Regions from separate parts of the Paenibacillus spongiae genome, predicted to be linked through region 2. Evidence: riboswitches for the same ligand, from Rfam matches in the RefSeq annotation. Region 2 holds a riboswitch; the other holds the start of a gene.
The links. Region 2 has a riboswitch for cobalamin ahead of L1F29_RS12570 (ABC transporter substrate-binding protein). Riboswitches for the same ligand answer to the same signal wherever they lie in the genome.
Positions count from the first base shown of each region.

Region 1: linked by a shared signal. The riboswitch ahead of metE (5-methyltetrahydropteroyltriglutamate--homocysteine S-methyltransferase) and the one ahead of L1F29_RS12570 (ABC transporter substrate-binding protein) in region 2 are both predicted to bind cobalamin.

Region 1 is NZ_CP091430.1:1,731,212-1,739,007, forward strand. It holds gene L1F29_RS07955 (NAD(P)/FAD-dependent oxidoreductase) at 1-139, opposite strand, end outside; gene mqnE (aminofutalosine synthase MqnE) at 229-1,332, opposite strand; gene L1F29_RS07965 (HesB/IscA family protein) at 1,780-2,142, shown strand; cobalamin riboswitch at 2,805-3,002, shown strand; gene metE (5-methyltetrahydropteroyltriglutamate--homocysteine S-methyltransferase) at 3,155-5,440, shown strand; gene L1F29_RS07975 (aldo/keto reductase) at 5,657-6,601, opposite strand; gene L1F29_RS07980 (response regulator transcription factor) at 6,843-7,538, shown strand; gene L1F29_RS07985 (sensor histidine kinase) at 7,556-7,796, shown strand, end outside.
Region 2 is NZ_CP091430.1:2,697,041-2,704,836, reverse strand. It holds gene L1F29_RS12575 (FecCD family ABC transporter permease) at 1-978, opposite strand, end outside; gene L1F29_RS12570 (ABC transporter substrate-binding protein) at 979-2,010, opposite strand; cobalamin riboswitch at 2,345-2,599, opposite strand; gene L1F29_RS12565 (FixH family protein) at 2,868-3,302, shown strand; gene L1F29_RS12560 (PAS domain-containing sensor histidine kinase) at 3,299-4,801, opposite strand; gene L1F29_RS12555 (sulfite exporter TauE/SafE family protein) at 4,907-5,587, opposite strand; gene L1F29_RS12550 (heavy metal translocating P-type ATPase) at 5,612-7,796, opposite strand, start outside.

The sequences.
Region 1 (7,796 bases), 970 kb from region 2:
AATATTCCGTTTTTAACCCTTGGTGAGGCATGCGGTCAATAAGGACGATATGCGAGTTGTCCGGCAGCTCGCCTGCGAGAAGCTCATGTGCGACGGTTAAGCCGCCGTAGCCGCCGCCTAAAATGATAATGCGTTTCATTGAAATCCCAACCTTGCGTTATATTTGTAAGAATAATGCCCTCATGCTGTCTTCGCTATTTTGTATACGTTTAGTATGCGCGGAATTTCTTACTCGTACACTTTAATTTCATTGTAGAAGGTGTCGCGTTCAACTGGAATGCGGCCCGCGCCTTTCACCAGCCAAATCAAGTCTTCGCGTGTAATGCCTTCCGGCGTAAGCGCTCCGGCTGCATGGCTGATCCGCTCCTTCACAATCGTACCGTGAACGTCGGAGGCGCCCATCGTAAGCGAGACTTGCGTCAGCTGCGTCCCGATATTGATGAAATACGCTTTAATATGCTGGAAATTGTCAAGCATCAAGCGGCTGATCGCAATCGTCTTCAAATCTTCGAAGGCCGAATTACGGCGGCGGATACTTGCTTTCGGGCTAATGGGCTGCATGGAAAGCGGAATAAAGACGAGAAAGCCGTTCGTTTCGTCCTGCAGCTCGCGTATTTGCATCATGTGGCTGATGCGGTCTTCATGCTTCTCGACCGAGCCGTACAGCATGGTCGTGTGCGTACGCAATCCGAGGTTGTGCGCGGTACGGTGAACGTCCAAATATTGCGAGACGTCTGCCTTGGTGACCTTCATCTTGCGCCGGTATTCATCGGACAGGATTTCGGCTCCACCGCCTGTCAGGCTCTTCAAGCCGGCCTTCATCAGCTCCTGCAGCACCTCGCGGTAGCTGAGACCGCTGATGCGCGAGAAGAAGTCGATCTCGGCAGCCGTGTAGGCTTTAAGCGTTACATCGGGATAGCGCTCATGTAATGATTTTAACGAATCGACATAATATTGAAACGGCACATGGTTATTATGGCCGCCTACAATATGGAATTCCCGTACGCCCGGATGGAAATGCTGTTCCACATACTCAATCATCTCCGGTCCGCTTAGCGTATAGGCGCCTTCGTCGCCCTGATCCTTGCGGAAATTGCAAAACGCGCAGCGCGCTTCGCAGACGTTCGTAAAGTATAAGCTCATATTCTCGATAAAATAAACTTTGCGCCCGTTCTTGCGCAAATTGGCTTCGTTGGCCATCTGGCCGATCGACAGCAGATCGTCGGAACGGTACAGAAACACGCCGTCCTCATGCGAAAGCCGCTCACCGGAGCTGACTTTCTCCTTAATAAGCTGCATCTGTTTGTCTTCTGTTGGTATGACGACGTTCATGAGAGTTTCCTCCTGGTCCGCCGGGCACATATTGGTCCGGATAATGGGAATTGATGTTGCGCATGGCTGAATAAGGCTGCACTTCTAACGTGTTGCATGAGCAGCCGCAATCGTCGGGTATGCGATGGAAATCCTGTGTCACGGGGGATGGGTATGATAAAGGAAGGCAAGTAGGCTGAAACTTTGTGAAAAAAAGAACTTTCTGACCCCGAGCGGATACAAATCACAATAACTGTCCTTATTATAATCTTCTCTCTGCGGTGCGGCAACAAGAAAAGTCTGATGAAGGAGCACAGGCGGAATTGAGCATGATAATGGACGGACATCCGTCTCTTGAGGCAATTGTCGATTAGGAGTATACTAGGGGTATTAGCGCACTTCCGGCAGGGGCTGTCTCATTGAAGAGAGCCCTGAAGGCGGAAGCGGCGAAAACGGGAGGGAATGCACATGATCACAGTTACCGATTTAGCGAACGAGAAAATACTAGAGATGCTGGAGGCCGAAGGTACGCCGAATATGTTTCTTCGCGTCAGCGTGAAGGAAGGCGGCTGCAGCGGATTTTCATACGGAATGGGTTTTGACGACGAGCGTAATGCCGACGATCAATTCATGGAAATTAACGGGCTTACCGTTGCGGTAGACAACGAAAGCCTCAAATATTTGAACGGACTTGAGATCGACTTCAAGGAATCCGCCATGGGTGGCGGCTTTACGATGCATAATCCGAATGCTTCCGTAACATGCGGCTGCGGTTCTTCGTTCCGTACAGCTACGGCTGCGGGCAAACCGGCTGCCGAAGGCGAATGCTGATCCATTAGAGGGACTTCGTGCCCCGCGTATAGATGCAAGCCCCGAGCGAAGCCATTACAGCTATCGTTCGGGGCTTTTTTGCGTGTTGTCAGAGCTTCCGTTCAATCGTATGAAGCCGTCCACCTGGACCAGTTCCAGTATGCAGGTCGGTCCAAGACATCCGTACAGCTAAATAAGTTCAATTATTTGAACACAGCTAACCGTATGGGCAGAATGGTCTTTCAATGGTCTTACGATCACTGCCGGTACCGTCCATGAATGCAAAATTTTCTTAGTTCGATCGATGTAGCTGAGAAAGTATTGTACAGCATGCAACATTATCCTCGTCATACAGCCTCAATGACTATATTGTTGTACTTTATACAGCATTGGGGATGCGAAATCATCGGTTAACCGCTCTGCAGGGGAGAATTATTGCAGATTTTACAACAATCATCAATTCATCAGCGTTTTACCCGTCCAATGTTGTATAACATACATGAATACGCAGCCATAACGGTTTCCTGCCAACGAACCGCTGCCGCTTTCCATAATCAATCTTCAAGCACTGTGTCGCTATTCCTTACTTTGATTCAACCTATATAATTAAGCGATTTTTAAAATAGTGTTGTATTAATATTAATCATTATGTATACTTATGCAGTGATGTGAACCATCGCTCAATAAAATAATTTGGAACAGGTGCTCCGGGAACTTTCCCCGGCGCTTAATAGGGAAGTCCGGTGAGATGCCGGCGCGGTCCCGCCACTGTAACAGAGGAGTCTGCAGCCTAGAGCCACTGATTGAGCTTTCAATTGGGAAGGCGGCTGCGCGGACGTTGATTCTGAAGCCAGGAGACCTGCCTGTTCTTGAAAGCACTGCTGTACCTACGGGAGATAGGGAGGTGTTAAAGATGGCAGCCGCCGTTGTACGTAAACGAGAGGCATCTTTTCCCTTGTCTTCATAAGGGGAAGGATGTCTTTTTTGCATGAATGTATGAATAACAGACCTAATTTATGGAGGCGAATCTTACATGGTGAGAAGCAGCAGTTTGGGATACCCGCGGATCGGAGCGGACCGGGAATGGAAGAAGGCGCTTGAAACGTTCTGGTCGGGCAAGCTGGAGGAGGCTGAGTTCACGGCACGGCTTCAAGAAATCCGGCTAAGCCACTTGAAGAAGCAGCAGCTGAAAGGGATCGATTGGATTCCCGTCAACGATTTCAGCTTCTATGATCATATGTTGGATACGGCAGCGATGTTCGGGATTGTTCCGAAGCGCTTCGCCTACGAAGGAGGACGCGTGCCGCTGTCCGTCTATTATGCCATGGCCAGGGGAACGCAAGGGGCTGCTGCTTGCGAGATGACGAAGTGGTTCAATACGAATTACCACTATATCGTGCCGGAACTAAGCGATGCGGCACCGGCTCTAACGGAGAATCGTCCGCTCGCCGCTTACAAGGAAGCGAAGGAGGCGCTCGGCATCGAAGGGAAGCCGGTACTGGTCGGCCTGCTCACATTCCTGAAGCTGTCCAAAGGCTATGACGCCGCCGGCATCGACGCTTGGATCGAGCGTCTGCTCCCGCTGTATGTACAAGTTGTGCAGGAGCTGGAGCGGGAAGGTGTGCAATGGGTGCAGATCGACGAGCCGATTCTCGTCACGTCCGTGTCGGATCAGGATATCATCCGTTTGAAGACGATCTACGAAAAGCTTGCCGAAGGAGCGCCGAAGCTGAAGATTATGCTTCAAACGTATTTCGAAGCGGTCGACAGCTACGAGGAGATCGTGAAGCTGCCGGTCGACGGTATCGGTCTGGATTTCGTCCACGGCGGGAACGGGAATCTGGCTGCGCTGACAAAGCATGGGTTTCCCGCGGGCAAGCTGTTGGGCGCCGGCGTAATCGACGGGCGCGGCATCTGGCGCGCCGACCTGGAGCAGAAGCTGGATCTGATGGGTCAGCTTGCGGATAAAGTGGGATATGACCGGATTATCGTGCAATCATCCTGCAGCCTGCTGCATGTGCCGGTAACCGCCGAGAGGGAGACGCAGCTTGCCCCCGAGCTGCGCAATGCGCTCGCCTTCGCCGACGAGAAGCTGGATGAAATCGTGCTTCTTGCGGGTGCAGCAGCAAGCGGCGCTTCCGCCGCGGCAGCGTTTGCCGGGCAGAAGGAGGCGCTAAGGAAGCTCCAGCAATCGCCTGCGCGCAGCCGGGAAGACGTGCAGCAGGCGGTATCGCTCATGGCGGCTCAATCTGCAGCACGCGCTAGCAGCTTTAAGGAACGCCACAGCATTCAGCTGCAGAAGTGGCAGCTTCCTTTATTGCCGACGACGACGATCGGGAGCTTCCCGCAATCGGCAGAGGTACGCCAGGCGCGTCAAAATTGGCGCAAGGGCGACTGGAGCGCCGAACGCTACAGCGACTATATCAAGGAGCAGATCGGGATCTGGATCGAGCTGCAGGCAGAAATCGGCCTTGACGTGCTGGTGCACGGAGAGTTCGAGCGTACGGACATGGTCGAATATTTTGGAGAGAAGCTGGCCGGCTTCGCCTTTACCCGGAACGGCTGGGTTCAATCCTATGGTTCCCGCTGCGTGAAGCCTCCTATTATATATGGCGACGTCGCCTTTACTAGTCCGATGACGGTTGAAGAGACGGTCTATGCGCAATCGCTGACGGACAAACCGGTCAAGGGCATGCTGACCGGTCCGATCACGATTCTGAACTGGTCGTTCGTCCGTGAGGACATAACACGCGAGCAGGTTGCCTATCAGATCGCCTATGCGCTTCGGCTGGAGGTGGAGGCGCTGGAGAAGGCGGGCATCGGCATGATTCAAGTCGACGAGCCTGCCCTGCGCGAAGGCTTGCCTCTCAAGGAAGAAGAGCATGAATCCTACCTGGATTGGGCGGTTAAAGCATTCAAGCTGGCGACCTGCACCGTAGCGGATTCGACGCAGATCCACACCCATATGTGCTACTGCGAATTCCACGATATGATTGACGCCATCAAGGAGCTGGACGCGGATGTCATCTCGATCGAGACGTCGCGAAGCCATGGCGAGATGATTCACAGCTTCGAGGAGAATACCTACGATCTGGGGATTGGGCTCGGCGTTTATGATATTCATAGTCCGCGTGTTCCGCCGGTCGAGGAAATGTCCGACATGATCGATCGCGCGCTCCAGGTGTTGAATCCCGCCTTGTTCTGGATTAACCCGGACTGCGGGTTGAAGACGCGCGGACGCGAGGAAACCGAGACCTCCTTGCGGCACATGGTAGAAGCGACCCGCCTTGCCCGGGCCAAATATTCGATTGCCGATTAATTCAGGTAAGGATCGATTTAGAAAGCCTATTTAGATCGCGCAATCATACACTGAAAGAGGCTGAACAGGTAATACAAACCTGTCCAGCCTCTTTGCGTTAGGGGTTGTGGTCGACCGCCCCCCGACATGCAACGAAAACACCGCGCAGGGAACTGCGCGCGGTGCGAAGGATAAAAACACGTTGGGCTTTGCAGCAACCATCCCAGTTATTGGCGGTTATTCCGCAGCAATGGCGCGAATTTCGGCCAGGGTGACTTCGTCGAGCGAGACGTCGGCTGCGGGGAGCACGCCCGTAATATGGCTTGGCTTCCGAACGCCGACTATCGCGCTCGCCAGCGCCGGATGCGCAAGCACATAAGCAACCGCCAGCTGCGGCATGGTCAGGCCGTGACGCGCCGCAATTTGCTTCAGCTTCTCGACTTTATCGACGTTCTTGCGCAGGCCTTCCCCGGTATGCGCTTTATTCCGTGAACGCCAATCGTCCTCGGTGAATTTCGTGTCATAGGTATAATTGCCCGAGAGCAGCCCCGATGTGAGCGGGCTGTATGCGACGACGCCAATCCCGTTCTTGAGACAGAACGGCAGCACCTGCTCTTCGATGGCCGGCCTCAGAATCGAATAAGGGGGTTGAAGGGAGTCTACATGCCGGACAGTAAGCGATTTCTCAAGCTGCTCGACATTGTAATTGCTGACGCCGACATATCTGACTTTCCCGTCCTGTACGAGCTTGTCCATGGCGCGCATAGTCTCTTCCGCGGGTGCGTCTTCGGCCGGCCAGTGCATTTGGTACAAGTCGATATAGTCGGTTCCGAGCCGGCGGAGGGAAGCCTCCGCTTCACGTATGACGGAGTCATAGGTCCCGCTTCGGGAAATCGCTTTCGATTCGTCCCAGACGAGCCCGCATTTGGTCGCCAAAATGACGTTATGGCGATCGCCGCCAAGCGCCTTGCCGATCATCGCTTCCGAATGGCCCAGTCCGTAGACAGCCGCCGTATCATAGAAGGTAACTCCGGCATCCAGCGCCGCGCGCACGCTTTCGAAGGACTGATCGTCGTCCTGCTCTCCCCATGCGCTTGCCCATCCGCTTCCGCCAATCGCCCAAGAGCCGAAGCCAATTACAGATATTTCGGGACCGTTCTTGCCAAGCTTGCGGTACTTCATGCCAACATCTCTCCTTCATATTGGAATGTCACTCTCATTATAGTGAACCGCAGGAGGGAAATGAAGGACTGAAATGAAGGTTATCAACTATCCAGAAGCGATTCGCCGTCCTTCGGGCATTGCGATTCAAAAATTAATTCGGGTACAATAGAACCCGAAGCGAAGGAAGTTTAGCCGCATGTCAGGAATGAATAATAGCGTAATTGTATAGAAGTTAAGTTGGAAAATAGGTGGTTGAACGATGTATCGGATCATGATTGTTGAAGATGATGACAAAATCGGCTTGCTGCTTAAGCAGTCGCTGGATAAATACGGCTTCGAAGCCGTTCGGGCGATCCGCCTTCATGACTTGAAGAAGGAGGCCGTGGAGGTTAAACCCCATCTCATCCTGCTGGACATCCACCTGCCCCATTTTGACGGTTATTACTGGTGCCGGCAGTTCCGGACCGTTACAAGCGCGCCGATTCTGTTCGTCTCCGCGCGTTCCGGCGAGATGGATCAGGTGATGGCGATTGAGAACGGAGGAGACGATTATATTACGAAGCCGATTCCGCTCGATCTGCTGGTTGCCAAAATCAAGGGGCTCCTCCGCCGGGCGTACGGCGAGTATGCCGCCGGGCACAATACGGGCGCGCTGCTTGAAGCGGACGGGCTTAAGCTGGATCTTAGCCGAAGCGAGCTGGATCGTCAGGGCGTTACCGTCGCCCTGACCAAGAATGAATGCCTGCTGGCTGAATGCTTGATCGGCCATGCGGGACGAATCGTGACGCGCGAGCAGCTGCTGGAGACGTTGTGGGACGACGTTCAGTTTGTCGACGACAACACGCTGACGGTCAATGTCACGAGGCTCCGCAAGAAGCTGGAGGAGCTCGGCCTTCCGGGTAGTATCGAGACCGTCCGCGGTCAAGGATATAAATTCGTTACGGGCGAAGGATAAGATTGGGAGGCGTTTGAATGAATCATGACAACAACAAAACGGACGCCGCTCCGGGCACGGATAAACCGGAAACAGCGGTCAGACCGCTTCGCTATATCCAAGACAGTCTCAGCTATATCGCGGCCTTCACGGCCGCGCTGCTATTATCGGATACAGCTCTTATTCTCGGCGCGCTGCGCAACCCGGGAGACGTTGAGCCGGCAACGGCCGTATATGCGGGCGTGCTGGCTTTCTTCTGTTTATCCCTGTGGCTCGCAT
Region 2 (7,796 bases):
TCCGATTAAGGCAGTTACGACGCCTAACGGTATTTCCTTCGGACTCAAAGCCGTTCTAGCCAATGTATCCGCCCAGACCAGGTATATACTCCCGCCTATAGCCGAGAGAGGAATGATCAAGCGGTAATCAGGCCCCACAAGCAGCCGGACAAGATGGGGGACGACGAGTCCGACGAATCCGACAACGCCGGTCATGGATACGGCAACTGCCGTTAGAAGAGTCGAGGTTAGAAGGACAATCAGCTTCGTACGCTCCACATGAATGCCCAGATGCGACGCATGACGTTCGCCGAAAATAAACAGGTTAAGCGGTTGAGCGTAACGGATCAAAATCGGTATTCCGACGAAGAGAAACGGAAGTACAACCTTTACATGCTCCCAGCCCCGGCCGCTTATGCTCCCCATCAGCCAGAACATAATTTCATTCACGACGCCGGATGACAAGGAGACCATGAAGGAAACGAAGGCGCCGAGAAAAGCCTGCACGATGACGCCCGACAGAATGAGCGTCTCCACATTCATCTCCCCTCGCGCGCGGGCAAGCGTAAACACAATGACGAGGGTAACCATTCCGGTAGCGAATGCGACGATCGGAATGCTCCATATACCCAAGATGGTTTGATAACCGAACAGAATGAGAAAAGCCGCGCCAACGGAGCATCCCGACGCAACGCCAAGCGTGAACGGATCGGCAAGCGGATTGCGCAGCACCCCTTGAAATCCGGCACCCGCCAGAGACAAGCAGGCGCCGACGAGTACCGCCAGCAGAATGCGGGACAGCCTCACCTGTGTAACGATCGCTACGGAGCTTTCATCCCATTTCGCATCTCCATTACCGGCCCACGGCAGCTGATCCAGAAGAATCCCCCACACCTCTCCGAGCGGCAAAGCGGCGGAACCGATGGACAAACTAATGACGATAGATGCGGCAAGGAGGAGCATGGCTGCTCCTCCGTAGACGTATAGTTTGAGACGCATCTATTTGAATAGATCCGGATGAATTTTCTTCGCTACATCCTGCAGACCATCTGCAAGGCGAGGTCCTACACGTACAAGCGGATCTGAATCCACTTCGTGAACCTGCTTGTTCTTAAGGGCATTAATCGAATCCCAGCCCGGCCGCTTCTGAATGAGATCCAGAATCGGATTCACTTCGCCTTCCTTCACGGGCATAGAAGCATAGATGATGACTTCAGGATTGGACTTAATCACCTGCTCCGGATCGATCTCGTACCAGCCCTTCTGATCCGCAATATTGATCCCGCCTGCGGTGGCAATCAGCTCATCCAGAAACTCTCCTGCTCCGACCGTCCAGCCCGGCGAGAATTCCAAATACACATTCGGCTTCGCCGCGTCTTTCACGGTATCCTGCACCTGCTGTCTAACATCCTGCATATGCTTCGTCACTTCTTCTGCTTCCGCCTTCTGATCCATAATGATGCCGACTTGATTAATCTTCTCGATAACAGCGTCATATGTCTTCGGATCGGATGCGTAGACATTCAGCTTCAATTCTCTCAGCTTGTCGATGGTGGCTTGGTTCATCCCTGAAGATGCCAGCACAAGATCCGGCTTCAAGCCTACGATGGCCTCGATGTTCGCTTCCATGCCGCCGATCTTCGTCTTCTCCGCCGCTTCCGCCGGATAGTTGGAATAATCGTCCACGCCTACCACTTGATCGCCTGCGCCGATGGCATACATAATTTCAGTCTCGCTCGGAACCAGCGTTACGACCTTCTGCGGAGCGGCATTAAAGGTTATCTCTACATTGGTCGCATCCTTCACGGTCAAAGGATATACAGTTGCGGCGGACGAACTGCCCGCATTGCCGCTTGTTGCGGGATCATCTGCTTTGTTCGTATTTGCCGGTGTATTAACCGCGTTTCCGCTGCCTGCAGTATCGTTCGTCTCCCCCGCTTTGCTGCCGCAGGCTGCCGTCAAGAGCAGCATCGCAGTCAGCAGGACCATCATCCCCATTTTGAACCACGTAAATCTTTGTCTCTGTTTCATTGGTCAAGCACTCCTTAAAAGTTTTGTGGAACTATACTTCGTTGAAATTACTTCATAACAAAACTTGCTTCGGAAGCATAGGTTTCGTTTTGTGGAACTATACTTCATTGAAATTACTTCGCAGCAAAACTAGCCCCGAGAGCAAAAATCATAAACGAAGCCGTGCTGCCAGCTATCCAATATGGACAACAAAAAAAGCATCTCCTGGCATAACGTGCCGGAAATGCTCTACGTTCCGAAGAACTGCGGCTGTATGGACTTACGCCTCGCGGGCGGTATTCGTCCCCAAAATCGTATCACAGCCATTCCAACACCTCCTATACCACGTAGGTAGCGCGTTCTAACGTCACAGGCAGGTCTCCTGACTATAGAGCATGCGCAGCCAACGTCTTCCCGAATGATAGCCATTCAGTGACTTAAGCTGGTGCGTTGTCAACGGGATGGCTGGCATGAAAGCTGCCTCCCCTTGACGCTCCTCACAGTGGCGGGTCCGTGCCGGTTTTTCACCGGTCTTCCCTTTTAAGCCGAAAACTCCGTTCTCCCAAAACGACAAACAAACGAAGCCGGCACCTGAAACGAGTATGCAATTGTGCATCTGTTACTATATCATCCCCCTGCTCGGGTTGTCTACCAATAAGAAGCAGCAGACAACGTCATAGGCAGCCGACCGGGTATCTTCCTTCAGGATATAGAAGCAGCGTATCGCGAAAATTATCTTTTCGATATTTAAACAAAACGCCATGCAAAGGGTCTTGAAAAGCGATTGTTTGCATACTTCATAGGTAAGGTAACGCCCTTCTCATTAAGGAGGGCTGCTTCTGATTCCGAATCGGAATTTTGCAAAAGGAGCGACGTTAATGAATGCGTTGAACAAGAAAATCGGATTATGGATCGCAGCCCTTATAGCCGTCATCGCAATTGCAGCGGCTATTCGGACACAAGCCGGATGGGCGGCAGAAGCTCCGCCCGCGACCATCCTGCAGACTGTTGACGGCTTGAAGGCTGAGATGACGCTAGGAACCTATCCGGTCAAGCGGCTTCAGAGCAACGATTTTACTGTCAAGCTATCGAAACCGGACGGAATGCCTGCAAGCAGCTATAAACTCCATGTTCGCTTATCCATGTCGAATATGGTATGCGGAGTTGTTAGCTTCGAGCTGAAGGAGATTGCACCCGGTGTATATAACGGAGATGCGGTGCCGCTAATGGCTGGGATATGGGATGCCGCCGTTGAAGCCGATAATGGCGAAAGAACCGTTATGTTTAACCGCAAACTAAAGGCCGGCGCTTAAATCGACTTTTCTGTGACAGGAAGCACGACGGTTACGGTTGTACCGGATTCCAGCTCGCTTGCGAACGATATCGTACCATGATGGGCCTCGACAATCCGGTTGCAGATCATCAGGCCAAGACCGGTACCGCTGCTCTTCGTCGTATAGAAGGGACCGCCCAGCTTCTCAAGCTGCTCCTTGGGAATGCCAACCCCGTGATCCTTTATAGTAATGGCTACCGTCTGGTTACGGTGAGGCTGAAGGTCGATTTCAACGTCTCCGCCCCCGGGCATGGCATCGATGGCATTCTTCAATAAATTAATGAAGACCTGCTTGATTTGATTCCCTTCGCATCGCGTTATCGTTAAATCGCTTCCAATGTTTAGTTTGATCTGGACATTGTTCATAATGGCCTGCGTCTCCAGCAGCCTCATGACACTGCGGATGATTTGGACCAGATCGTGATCTTCGTAAAATTCATGGGCCTGAGGCTTGGCTAGAGCCATAAACTCTTGAACGATCCCGTTGATCCGGTCAAGCTCGGTCAGCATAATGTCCAAATAGTCGTGATGTTTATCGAATTTGGTTTTCAACAGCTGTGAAAACCCTTTCAGGGAAGCCAGCGGATTCCGGATTTCGTGCGCGATCCCCGCCGCCATCTGACCGGCTACGGACAGCTTCTCGGAATTAATGAGCGCTTCCTCGGCCCGTTTGCGGTCGCGAATATCCCGGAATACGGTTTGGACGACGATTTTTCTGCCCAGAAAGTTATGTATGCGAATGCTCGATGCCTCGACCTCGATGGTTTGACCGTCCAAACCGAGAAGCAGCGTTTCGACGAAATCCAGCGGCTCGTCGGAGAGAACCACCTTATCCATACGTTCTCTCATAGAATCATGATAATCCGGGTGCGTAATCTGAGTGATCTTCAGTCTCAGAACCTGCTCCTGGTTATCGGCGCCGAGCAGCCTTAGTCCGGCGTTGTTCGTATAGATAATCGCCCCTTTGTCGTGAACGATAATCGGCTCGGGCAAATATTTGATCAGCCTCTGATAACGGAGATCCTGTTCCTGCATCAGGTCTCTGGCCGTTTTCTGGCTGGTCATATCGAGCAAAGTCCCCATTAAGGCAGGCTTACCCCCATATGTAATAAGCGACGCATGTGTCTCATAATTGAAGCAGCTGCCATCCTTCCTGAGCCCTCTCATCCAATAATTCGCCGTCTTCTCTTCGCCTCTGAGCCTGCTGTTCGTTTCCTCGATCATCCGCTGCCGGTCTTCCGGATGGACGAATGCCATAGGCTCCATCCTCAACATTTCCGATTGGGTATAACCGAACATTTCGGTAAGGCGGGGATTTACATAGATAATCCGGTTTTCTTGAACCAAATAGACGCCGGTTAAGTAATTCTCCAGAAGTCCTTTGATATTCTCGGTGAGTAGACAGTGCGGATTAAACAGCATGGTGCTTTTTAAATTTTCGACACGTTTATTGTTCAAATAGGTGACTCGACTTCTCATGGCTCATCCTCCGCTATTATGAAAGGAACGATTCACCTGAGAATTCGCTATGATCTGGCAAAATCCTTCCTGTCCTGAAGCACCATTTTATTGAATGGTTCAAATTCACCATAACCAAGGAGAAATACTTGGGATAAATCCTGCTGAAGCAAGCCCCCGCATGATGGCTAATACTCCGACAAGCGCTGCCGTTACCGTACCCGCTTTCCCCATAATCCGCCTCCAGCTCCTGCCCGCCTGGCCTGCAAGCAATCCGACGAATGCAAGCGCCGGGAATGTCGCCATGCCGAATAATGCCATTACGCCTGCGCCTCCCCATGCAGAACCCGCCGCGGCAGCGTTCATTTGCATCGCATAGGTGAGTCCGCACGGCAGGAAGCCGAACGATACTCCCGTTGCAAGCACGTGCAGCCATTCTTTGCCGGACGTTGATTCGCGTCCGCGAAGAAGATTCCGATGCAGAAATGATGTCCAAGCCTGCATGAACGGCAGTTGAAACCTCCGCCACAGCCAGAACAGCAGAAACAGGCCGCCAATGATCGATGCAAGTCCTTGCAAGCCGGCAAGCTTGCCTGCAAGATTCACGAACGAGCCGACCGTCCCCATCGCTGCGCCCAGAATGGAATAGGAAAGAATCCGTCCCGTGTTGTACAGCGCGACTGCACGAAACGGCGTTGTCGTTGTCTGAAGCGTCACAGCCGATATAATGCCCCCGCACATGCCCATGCAATGGGGGGCGCTCAGCAGACCTGTCAATGCGATTAATCCCCACTCGGGCGCGGCCATGTAGTTCCTCCTTCGGGCAACGTATCAGTCGGGGCGCTTCAATGCCCGGCTCATCTGTCCGTTCAAGCGCAGGGAATTGCCTACGACCGAAACGGAGCTGAATGCCATCGCCGTGCCGGCCATCCAAGGCTCAAGCCCGCCGAAAGCGGCGAACGGAATGACGATCGCATTGTAGACAAATGCAAACGTCAGATTCTGGCGAATATTGCGAACGGTCAATTTACTGATGCGGAGCGAATCGCAAATACCGGTTAAACGGGGCCGGATCAGGACGACATGTCCTGCGGCGAGAGCCGCATCCGTTCCATCTCCCATGGCGATGCCGACATCCGCCGCCGCGATAGCAGGAGCGTCATTCCAGCCGTCACCGGCCATCCCGACCTGCCGCCCTTCCGCTTGCAGCCTGCGGACGAACGCCGCTTTGTCTTCAGGCAGCATGGAAGCCTCCACTTGACCGATCCCGGCCGCGTGCGCGGCAGCACGTGCAGCCGCGGGATGGTCCCCCGTTGCCATCAGCACATGAACCCCTTCCTCCCGCAGCATGCGAACCGCTTCGCGCGAAGAACGTTTGACCGGATCGTTCAGTGCGATAGCGCCCAAGCATCGGCCATCCGCATGAATGTAGAGAACGGTCGCGCCGCTGGCCTCCTTCCGCTGTGCAAAGGATGCTGCGGCATGCGTGATCCGCCACTCCCGCTCGGTCATGAGTCTTGCGCTGCCAATGGCAATGTGCTGGCCATCGACGACCGCTTCCACGCCCTTGCCTGGTATAGCCCGAAATTCTTCGGCTGACGGAATGACCAATCCTTTACGCCTCGCTTCTTCTACAATCGTCCTGGCATAAGGATGCGCGGAACCCTTCTCGACGGCAGCCGCGAGTCGCAGAAGCATGCTGGGGGTGATCGGGGCGACCCCATAAATCTCTGTCAATACAGGCTTTCCTTCGGTAAGCGTGCCGGTCTTGTCGAGCATGATCGTGTCCAGATGGGCTAATCTTTCAAGCGTCCCGGCTTCTTTCATGACGATTCCCCGCCTTGCCAGCTTCCCGGATGCGAGCACGAGCGATATAGGCGCCGCAAGACCGAGCGCGCACGGGCAAGCGGCTAGCAGCACAGCGAGCGCATGCACGGATGCCGTGCCTACATCTCCTGGCTTCAGCACTGTCAGCCAGATCAGCATCGTCAGGCCAGACATGCCGATCATGACCGGGACGAAAACGGCAGCCAGCCGATCGACTTTCCGCCCGATCGAAGACTTCGTTGACTGGGCTTGACGGGTCAATACGGCGATTCGGTTTAGCATCGTATCCGTGGCAGAAGCTTGCGCTCGTATGATGAGCTCTCCGCCCACCGGAACGGTTCCCGCATACACGACATCGCCGGGACCTTTGGCAGCGGGCATACTTTCTCCGGTCAAGAATGACTCGTCCACTTCCGCATAGCCGTTCAGAATGATGCCGTCGACGGCGATCGGCAGCTTCGGCTCGGCGAGAACGATATCGCCCGTCCGTACGAATTGGACCGGAACGGCTTGCCGCGTCCCTCCCTTCACGACCACCGCTTCTTTCATCAGAAGCGATGCGAAACCGTCACTTTCGCGCATCACGCGGTCCGCGGCGGCGGACTCCAGCCATTTGCCCAGCAGAATAGCCGTAATGACGACCGCCGACGTCTCGAAATACAGCGGCTGAGAGGTCAGCATCGCATAATAGCTGTAGGCGAATGCAGCCGTCGTCCCAAGCGCCACCAGAACGTCCATATTGGCCGTTCGTTCCCTTAGTGCATAATAAGCGCCGAAATAAAAGGGCATTCCCAGACCGAATTGAACGATGGCCGCCAGCACCAGCTGCAGCATGGGATCCAAGATAAAAGCCGGAACCGGCACGCCGCTTAACCAGCTATAATGATGGATCATCGCGCCTAATAGCGGAACCGTCAGCAGCAGAGATAAGATAAACCGAAGTTTCAATGCCGACGTCTCATTGCCTATCTTCTCATTGCCATAGGGGAACGCCTGGAAGCCGAGTTCACCGATCCGTTCCATAATCCGGCTTGGCGACACCCGTTCGGGAGCATATTGCACGCATCCTGATTTGCCGGCATAATGGACCGACACGCCGGAAACGCCGTCCAGCTTGCCAATGGCTCTCTCAATTCGGGACGCGCACGCCGTACAGCTCATGCCTTGAATCGACATATCCAGAATAGCA